Regions from separate parts of the Streptomyces collinus genome, predicted to be linked through region 1. Evidence: riboswitches for the same ligand, from Rfam matches in the RefSeq annotation. Region 1 holds a riboswitch; each other region holds the start of a gene.
What was found. A riboswitch is a leader RNA that binds a small molecule or an ion and turns the genes downstream of it on or off. The one in region 1 is predicted to bind cyclic di-AMP.
Positions count from the first base shown of each region.

Region 2: another riboswitch for cyclic di-AMP. It lies ahead of RFN52_RS24845 (C40 family peptidase); the one in region 1 lies ahead of RFN52_RS23905 (transglycosylase SLT domain-containing protein).
Region 3: another riboswitch for cyclic di-AMP. It lies ahead of RFN52_RS30045 (M23 family metallopeptidase); the one in region 1 lies ahead of RFN52_RS23905 (transglycosylase SLT domain-containing protein).
Region 4: another riboswitch for cyclic di-AMP. It lies ahead of RFN52_RS18965 (M23 family metallopeptidase); the one in region 1 lies ahead of RFN52_RS23905 (transglycosylase SLT domain-containing protein).

Region 1 covers NZ_CP133771.1:5,245,865-5,248,056, reverse strand. The annotation lists gene RFN52_RS23910 (polyprenyl synthetase family protein) at 1-680, opposite strand, end outside; cyclic di-AMP (ydaO/yuaA leader) riboswitch at 1,183-1,360, shown strand; gene RFN52_RS23905 (transglycosylase SLT domain-containing protein) at 1,364-2,143, shown strand; gene RFN52_RS23900 (HAD family hydrolase) at 2,107-2,192, opposite strand, start outside.
Region 2 covers NZ_CP133771.1:5,430,483-5,432,674, reverse strand. The annotation lists gene pcrA (DNA helicase PcrA) at 1-623, opposite strand, end outside; cyclic di-AMP (ydaO/yuaA leader) riboswitch at 938-1,110, shown strand; gene RFN52_RS24845 (C40 family peptidase) at 1,119-2,192, shown strand, end outside.
Region 3 covers NZ_CP133771.1:6,587,989-6,590,180, forward strand. The annotation lists gene RFN52_RS30040 (M16 family metallopeptidase) at 1-949, shown strand, start outside; cyclic di-AMP (ydaO/yuaA leader) riboswitch at 1,142-1,306, shown strand; gene RFN52_RS30045 (M23 family metallopeptidase) at 1,319-2,107, shown strand.
Region 4 covers NZ_CP133771.1:4,189,163-4,191,354, reverse strand. The annotation lists gene RFN52_RS18975 (dihydrofolate reductase family protein) at 1-554, shown strand, start outside; tRNA gene RFN52_RS18970 (tRNA-Met) at 620-693, shown strand; cyclic di-AMP (ydaO/yuaA leader) riboswitch at 982-1,138, shown strand; gene RFN52_RS18965 (M23 family metallopeptidase) at 1,150-2,190, shown strand.

The DNA.
Region 1 (2,192 bases):
GAGGCGATGTCCAGGACGTCGTCCGCGAGCTGGAAGGCGACGCCGAGCCGCTCGCCGTACTGGGTCAGGACGTCCACGACCGTGTCGTCGGCGCCGGACATCATCGCGCCGAACCGGCACGACACGGCGACCAGCGAGCCGGTCTTGCCGCCCAGCACGTCGAGGTAGTGCTCGACGGGGTCCCGGCCGTCCTGCGGTCCGGCCGTCTCCAGGATCTGGCCGGTCACCAGACGCTCGAACGCCTCGGCCTGCACCCGCACGGCCTCCGGGCCGAGGTCGGCCAGGATGTGCGAGGCGCGGGCGAAGAGGAAGTCGCCGGTGAGGACCGCGACGGAGTTGCCCCAGCGCGTGTTCGCGCTCTCGACACCGCGGCGCACGGCGGCCTCGTCCATCACGTCGTCGTGGTACAGCGTGGCGAGGTGGGTCAGCTCCACGACGACGGCCGACGGCACGATCCCGGGTGCGTACCGGTCGCCGAACTGGGCGGAGAGCATCACCAGCAGCGGGCGGAACCGCTTGCCCCCGGCCCGCACCAGGTGCTGGGCGGCCTCCGTGATGAAGGGCACCTCACTCTTGGTGGCCTCGAGCAAGCCTTCCTCGACAGCCGCCAGTCCGGCCTGGACGTCGGCTTCCAGAGCCTGGTCCCGCACGCTCAGCCCGAACGGCCCGACGTCGGTCACGAGGGGTCTCCTGTCTGCTGTGTCTGCCGGTGATTACGCGGATTGTCGATAGGTCGCTGCCCTCACTCCGGCCAGCGTATCCGGTCACGTTTCGATCACCGCCAGCACCCAGGGTTACAGGCCGGGTGGTATCCGATCACGACCGTTATGTTTTCGATCAACCTATAAGAACAGATATAAATCGACTTACCCAGGGGTAGTGAACTATGCACGATTTGCCGTGATGAGTAGGTGAATTCCCCTTGGTGGAAATTGCCCTGCGAACTCGTGATCAGTGAGTTGAATCACTTGTCCCCCTTTTCCGCCCCGCCTCGGCATCGGCCCGTACCACCTTCCCCCGAACGCCAGTTGAACCTTGGCTCCCGCAAAGGATCAAGCGCCCCAAACACCCCCGACCAAGGTCAACCGCGCGATATGTGACTGAGGTGCTTGTTCCCGACATGTGCTCTCGCATACGTTCCCGGCCTGTCCGGCGGACGCCCAATCCTGCCGCCGCCCGGACTCCCCACAGGAACCGACTCACTCACGCAGGGCAGGAGCGGGGGACCCAGGTAAGTCGCCGGTCCGCACAGCGGCACGGCTCGGGGTGAAGCCGCGCACGGCACACAGCGCCGTACGCGGCCGGGCACCTCCCGGCCCGAACCCGACAGCTCACCTCGCAGGCGCCGGAGAGGAATATCGCCATGGCCGGACGAGGCAAGCACCGTCGCCCCAGAACCAACCCGCTGACCCGAGGCTTCATCGCCGCCGGTACCGGCGGAGCAGCACTCACCCTTCCGCTCCTCGGCGCCACGCACGCGAGCGCCGCCGAGCCCCAGAGCGCACCGGCCGCCGCACAGTCCGTGCCGCAGGCGGTTCAGCCCGCCAAGTCCCTCACGTACACCGTGGTCAAGGGCGACTCGCTCGCCCGCATCGCGGACAAATACGACGTCTCGGGCGGCTGGAAGCAGCTCTACAAGGACAACCGCGCCGCCGTCGGCAGCGACCCGAAGCTGATCCACCCGGGTCTGAAGCTGACGGTGAAGACCACCAAGACGGACGCCGCGAAGAAGACGGCGACCAAGTCGTCCGCCCCCGCCAAGCCGGCCGCGAAGCCCGCCGGCGGTGTCGCCCAGGCCACCCAGGCGTCCGCCAAGACCTACGCGGACAACCTCGACGGGTGGATCCGGGAGGCGCTGGACATCATGGCGCAGAAGGGGATCCCCGGGTCCTACGACGGCATCTACCGCAACGTCATGCGCGAGTCGTCCGGCAACCCCCTGGCGATCAACAACTGGGACTCCAACGCCGCCAAGGGCACCCCGTCCAAGGGCCTGCTCCAGACCATCGACCCGACCTTCCAGGCCTACCACGTCGACGGCACCTCGTGGGACCCGTACGACCCGGTCGCCAACATCACCGCGGCCTGCAACTACGCGGCCGACCGCTACGGCTCGATCGACAACGTCAACGGCCCGTACTGAGCAGCCCCGCCCAGCAGTCGTTCGAGGACGACGGCGATGCCGTCGTCCT
Region 2 (2,192 bases), 180 kb from region 1:
TTGGCGCTGAAGGACTTCGGCGGGAAGCGCTTGGGGTCGAGGTCGAGGTCACGGCAGACCAGGGCCATCAGGCGCTTGGAGTCGGCGGCGTCGTAGATCGAGAAGCTCGATGTGAAGCCGAGTTTCTTGCTCTCGCGGCGGAGGATGCGCACGCACGCACTGTGGAACGTCATGACCCACATGGCGTTGGCGCGCGGGCCGACGAGCTGCTCGACGCGCTCCTTCATCTCGCCCGCGGCCTTGTTGGTGAAGGTGATCGCGAGGATCTGGCCCGGGTGCACGCCGCGCTCGGCGAGCAGGTGGGCGATGCGGTGCGTGAGCACGCGGGTCTTGCCGGAGCCGGCACCGGCCACGATGAGCAGCGGGGAGCCGGAGTGGACGACGGCGGCGCGCTGGTTGTCGTTCAGCCCTTCCAGGAGCGCGGCGGTGTCCACGACCGGGCGGGGTGCGCCGTCCCGGTAGTAGGCGTCCCGGTCCGGGGGCGCGTCGAACTTCCCGCCGAACAGATCGTCCGGAATCGACTCCGGAACGTGATCGTCCTCGGGCGGCGGCGGGGGCTCGTCCGCGGGGCCCCGCTGGGCCTGGAGGTTCGCCAGGAAGCTGTCGTCAAAGAGGCTGCTCATCGCTCTCCGAGTCTAGGGCGCCCCACTGACAGCCCGCCGCCGCCCTGAGAACATCGCCGGGCGCCCGACCCCCCGGCGACCGGCCGGCGGCGCATTGTCGCCCTCCATGACCGCATGATCACGGCCTGCTACACCCCCCGCAATCATGGATGAAACGTGACCAAACCCCCTCGATCATTCACTCTCGGCAACGTTCATGACCGAGGTCACGAAAATGTATCGGGCATATCACCCATCAACCTTCACAGGGGCCACACGAGTTGGCTACCGTGCGACCAGGCCGCATGACCCCCACCGGCGAACGTCGCCGGGCCGCGCGGCCTCCGCCGAGTCCGGTGTGCCGCAGTGGCAGCCGGAGCCGGGGACCCAACCGTGAACCTGGGGTGAATCGGCCCGACTCCCTGTGCGGAGAAGGCCGTAGGGCAAACCTTCCGAACCACCCGCCCGAACCCGACAGCTAACCCGGTAGGCGGAACGTGGAAGGAGTCGCCTCCCTTGGCGTCGCACCGCAAGTCGCGTCCTACGGGTACGCGCGTGGCAGGCATACGGACCCCCGCCCTCGCAACGGCGGCCCTCACCTCCGTGGCCCTGCTGTCCCAGTCGGCCAACGCCGCCCCCGAGGCCGACGACAAACCCAGCCTGGAAGAAGTCGAGAAGAAGGTCGACGACCTGTACCGCCAGGCGGGGTCGGCGACCGAGAAGTACAACGCGGCCAAGGAGAAGACGGCGAAGCAGCGCAAACGCGCCGACGCCCTCATCGACGACGTCGCGAAGCGCACCCAGAAGCTCAACGAGGCGCGCGAGGAGCTGGGGTCCTTCGCCTCCGCCCAGTACCGCACCGGCGCCGCCGCCCCGGACACGGCGACGTTCCTGCTGGCGGACACCCCGCAGGACTACTTCGACCAGACCCAGCTGATGGACCGGATGACGGGCCGCCAGAAGGTCGCGGTCGACGACTACATCGCGCAGCAGTCCGAGACGATGACGAAGCGCCAGGAGGCCACCGAGAGCCTGGAGGCGCTCACCGAGTCGCAGGGCGATCTGAAGGCCGCCAAGGCGACCGTCCAGCGCAAGCTCGCCGACGCGCGCGAGCTGATGTCGAAGCTGACCGCCGAGGAGAAGGCCCGGCTCGCGGCGATCGAGAAGGAGAAGCAGGAGGAGGCCGCCCGCAAGGCCGCAGAGCTGGCCCGGCAGCAGGCCGCGCAGCAGCAGGCGCAGGAGGAGGCCGCCCAGCAGCAGGACAGCGGATCCTCGTCGTCGGGTTCGGCGGGCTCCGGCTCGTCCACCTCGACGGCCCCGGCCGACTCCTCGTACGCCACCAAGGCCGACAAGGCGCTCGCCTTCGCCCGCGCGCAGATCGGCAAGCCGTATGTGTGGGGCGCGGTCGGCCCCGGCTCCTACGACTGCTCCGGTCTCACCCAGGCCGCCTGGAAGGCCGCCGGCGTCGACCTGCCGCGCACGACCTACGACCAGGTGAACGCCGGCACCACGGTCCCGCTCTCCCAGGCCCAGCCCGGTGACCTGGTCTTCTTCTACGACGACGTCACCCACGTCGGGATCTACATCGGC
Region 3 (2,192 bases), 1.3 Mb from region 1:
CCTCGACGAGATCCCGCACGAACTGGCCAACCCCTCCCGCCGCGCCGCCAAGGAGCTCTCCAAGGAGCTGTTCCCGTCGGACGCGCGCATGTCGCGGCCCCGGCAGGGCAGCGAGGAGACGGTCGCCGCGATCGACTCCGCTGCCGTTCGCGGCTTCTACGAGAAGCACGTCCGCCCCGCCACGGCCACCGCCGTGGTCGTCGGCGACCTCACCGGCATCGACCTCGACGCCCTGCTCGGGGACACCCTGGGCGCCTGGACGGGCTCCTCGGCCGAGCCGCGACCCGTGCCGCCGGTGACCGCCGACGACACCGGCCGGGTCGTCATCGTGGACCGCCCCGGCGCCGTCCAGACGCAGCTGCTGATCGGCCGGGTCGGCCCGGACCGGCACGACCGTGTGTGGCCCGCGCAGGTGCTCGGCACGTACTGCCTCGGCGGCACTCTCACCTCCCGCCTGGACCGCGTCCTGCGCGAGGAGAAGGGCTACACCTACGGCGTACGGGCGTTCGGCCAGGTCCTCAGGTCGGCCCCGGACGGCACGGGTGCCGCGATGCTCGCCATCAGCGGTTCCGTCGACACGCCCAACACCGGCCCCGCTCTGGAGGACCTCTGGACGGTGCTGCGCACCCTCGCCGCCGAGGGACTGACCGACGCCGAGCGGGACGTCGCCGTGCAGAACCTGGTCGGGGTGGCTCCGCTGAAGTACGAGACGGCCGCGGCGGTCGCGAGCACGCTGGCCGACCAGGTCGAGCAGCACCTGCCCGACGACTACCAGGCCACGCTGTACCGCCAGCTCGCCGCGACCGGCACCGTGGAGGCCACCGCGGCGGCCGTGAGCGCCTTCCCGGTGGACCGTCTGGTGACCGTCCTCGTCGGTGACGCGGCGCAGATCAAGGCACCTGTCGAGGCCCTGGGCATCGGCGAAGTCACCGTCGTCGCGGCCGAGTAGCGGCACGCGCGCACAGGGGCCCTGGTTGTCTTCAAAGGCACCAGGGCCCCTTTATGTCCGAATTGGGATGGGAGTTGCCTGTCTGCCCTGTGGGATGCGCTACAAACGCCGGGATTCGTTTGGGAATTGAAAGCGGCGCCGCTTAGCGTCGTCCGGGCTGTTCGTCAGGCAGTGCGCCGCACCCGCGGCACCGGACAGTCATCGCCGAGTCCCCGTACGGCGCGAGCCAGGGGAGCCGGGGACCCACCGTAGTCCCTGGGGTGAATCGGACGCCCGCGCGAGTCGCGAGGGAGTCCGTAGGAGACCTTCCTGCTCCGAACCCGTCAGCTAACCCGGTAGGCGAGAGGGAAGGAAAGGACCAGCCACTACATGGCGTTCACTCGCGCCACCGGGAAGCACCGTCGTCCCAGCAGGATCCAGCGCGGCACCGCCCGCGCGGCGGGCGTCGCGGCCCTCGCCACCACCGGCGTGATCGGCACCGTGGCGGCCCCTGCGGCCTTCGCCGCCGAGCCCAGCCCCGAGCAGACCGGTCTCACCCCGGTCGTCACCATGGGCGACACCGTGGCCCAGCAGATCGACGCCCAGGCCGTCGCGCAGCAGCAGGCCGCCGACGAGGCCGCCGCCAAGCGGAAGGCCGAGGAGGCCGCGCGCAAGCAGGCCGCCGAGTTGGCGGAGAGGGCCAAGGAAGCGGCCGAGAAGGCCCGCGAGGCCAAGGAGCGCGCCGCCCGCGAGGCCGAGCGCAAGCGCCTCAACGCCTACGTGGCCCCGATCTCCGGCTCGTACGTCTCCACCAGCTACAAGGCCAGCAGTGGCCTGTGGTCCTCCGGCAGCCACACCGGTGTGGACTTCCACGCCGCCAGCGGCACCTCCGTCCACGCGGTCGGCGCGGGCACCGTCGTCGAGGCCGGCTGGGGCGGCTCCTACGGCAACCAGATCGTGATCAAGATGAACGACGGGACGTACACCCAGTACGGCCACCTGTCCTCCGTCGGCGTCTCGGTGGGCCAGCAGGTCACCCCCGGCCAGCAGATCGGCCTGTCCGGCGCGACGGGCAACGTCACCGGCCCGCACCTGCACTTCGAGGCCCGTACGAGCCCCGAGTACGGCTCGGACATCGACCCGGTCGCCTACCTCCGCTCCCACGGCGTCAACGTCTGACCGGAACCTCCGCGCTGTTCCCGAAGCCCCGGCTCCCCGAGCCGGGGCTTTCGGTGTTTACGGCGGCAGCCTGTCCAAAAAATAT
Region 4 (2,192 bases), 1.1 Mb from region 1:
GCGGCTACCAGGGCGGCCGGCTCCGGCTGCTGGAGTCGCGGCGGATCGAGGACGTGGTCCTGATGCGCTACGAGCCGACCGCCCCGGGCGCCGGCGCCCTGCCCGCCGCCGCCGACCACCACTGGCTGGCCCTCGCCTGCGACCTGGCCGAGCGCTGCCCGCCGTCGGACACGGCGTTCAGTGTGGGCGCGGTCGTGGTCGCCGCCGACGGCACGGAACTGGCCCGCGGCCATTCCCGCGAGGCCGGCGACCCGGTCGTGCACGCCGAGGAGGCGGCCCTGGCGAAGCTCGACCCGGCCGACCCGCGCCTGCCCGGCGCGACGGTGTACAGCAGCCTGGAGCCCTGCGCCCGCCGCGCCTCCCGCCCCGCGCCCTGCGCCCGGCTGATCCTCGACGCGGGCGTAGGGCGGGTCGTCACGGCCTGGCGCGAGCCCGACACCTTCGTGACGGACGCCGACGGCAGCGGCCTCCTGGCGGCCGGCGGAGTGGAGGTCGTCGTCCTCCCGGAGCACGAGGAGCGGGCCAAGGCCCCGAACCGCCACCTGCCGGGCTGAGCACGGGCCGATCCGTGGGTGTGCACGAGTGGTCCCGCGGATGGCGTACACTGGAGTCACAACGACGCGGGGTGGAGCAGCTCGGTAGCTCGCTGGGCTCATAACCCAGAGGTCGCAGGTTCAAATCCTGTCCCCGCTACTGAAGGCCGAGGGCCGGAATCCGAAAGGATTCCGGCCCTCGGTGCATTTCCCCGTAGCTCATTACGCTCGGTGAGCGAACCACCCCGTTGCGCGTGGTGACTGACGCACCGTCAAAACTCGTCAGTCACTTGCGAAGCGGCCAACTCGCCCGATTTACTCCGGTCATGGCAGGTAAGTCCGCGTGAAAAAGGTTAATGATCAAGTGGAATCGCTGGAATACCCCTCGCGCCTCCATTAACGTTCGATAACGCAGCGCGGTCGTCCCAGCCGTCACAGAAGGCGGCTCCGTGCGCACGCGCCGAATCCCGAAAGGGAACCGGGGAACCACCACTTGGGGTGAATCGGGCGTATACCACCGTGCAAGCACGGCCGGTATACGCGCGTAGGAGACCTTCCTGCTCCGAACCCGTCAGCTAACCCGGTAGGCGAGAAGGAAGGAAAGGAGTACGCCCACGTGGCGTCCAACCGGCCTGCCCCCGCGGCCCCGTACGCGCCGAAGCGCGAGAACGACACCTTCGGCTTCGGCGGTCAGCGCACCGACGAGGGCCCGTTCCAGGAGTGGAACCCCACCGAGGAGTCCATCCGTCCCGTCCGTGGCCGGCATCGCGTCACCAAGCAGCGCGGCGGAGGCCTCGCCCGCAGCTCCACCGTCCTGGGCGTCGGCGTCATCGCGGCCGTGGGTGCCGGCGGCATGGCCAGTGCCCAGACCGGCAAGCCCCCGGTGTCCATCTCCGTGCCGGACCTGCCCTCGGTGGGTTCCCTCATCTCGGACGACGACACCCCCGAAGGTTCCGCCACCCCGCTCAGCAGCCTCGGCACCGCCACGGCCGCCCCCGAGCAGGGCGAGAGCGCCTCCGGCGCCGGCGCCGGCGAGGCCCTGCGCGCCCGGATCATGGCCCAGGTCGAGCACCAGCAGGACCAGATCGAGACCAAGGCCGCAGAGGACGCCGCGGCCGCCGCCGAGAAGGCAGCCGCGGAAGCGGTCGCCAAGGCGCAGGAGGAAGCCAAGGCCAAGGCCGCCGAGGCCAAGAGGAAGGCGGAGGAGGAGGCCAGGAAGAAGGCCGAGGCCGAGCGTCTCGCAGCCCTGGCCAAGCAGTTCACGCTGCCGACCTCCTCGTACACCATCACCTCCAGCTTCGGCCAGGCCGGCGCCTACTGGTCCTCCGGCTACCACACGGGCCTGGACTTCGCCGCCCCCACGGGCACGCCGATCAAGGCCGTCCACAGCGGCACCATCACCGAGGCCGGCTGGAACGGCTCGTACGGCTACAAGACCGTCCTCACCCTCGATGACGGCACCGAGATCTGGTACGCGCACCAGTCCTCCATCGGCGTCAGCGTCGGCCAGAAGGTCAGCACGGGCGAGGTCATCGGCCGTGTGGGCGCCACCGGCAACGTCACCGGGGCCCACCTTCACCTGGAGGTCCACTCCGGCGGCTCCGCGAGCGGCATCGACCCGATGGCGTGGCTGCGGGGCAAGGGACTGAACCCGTAAGC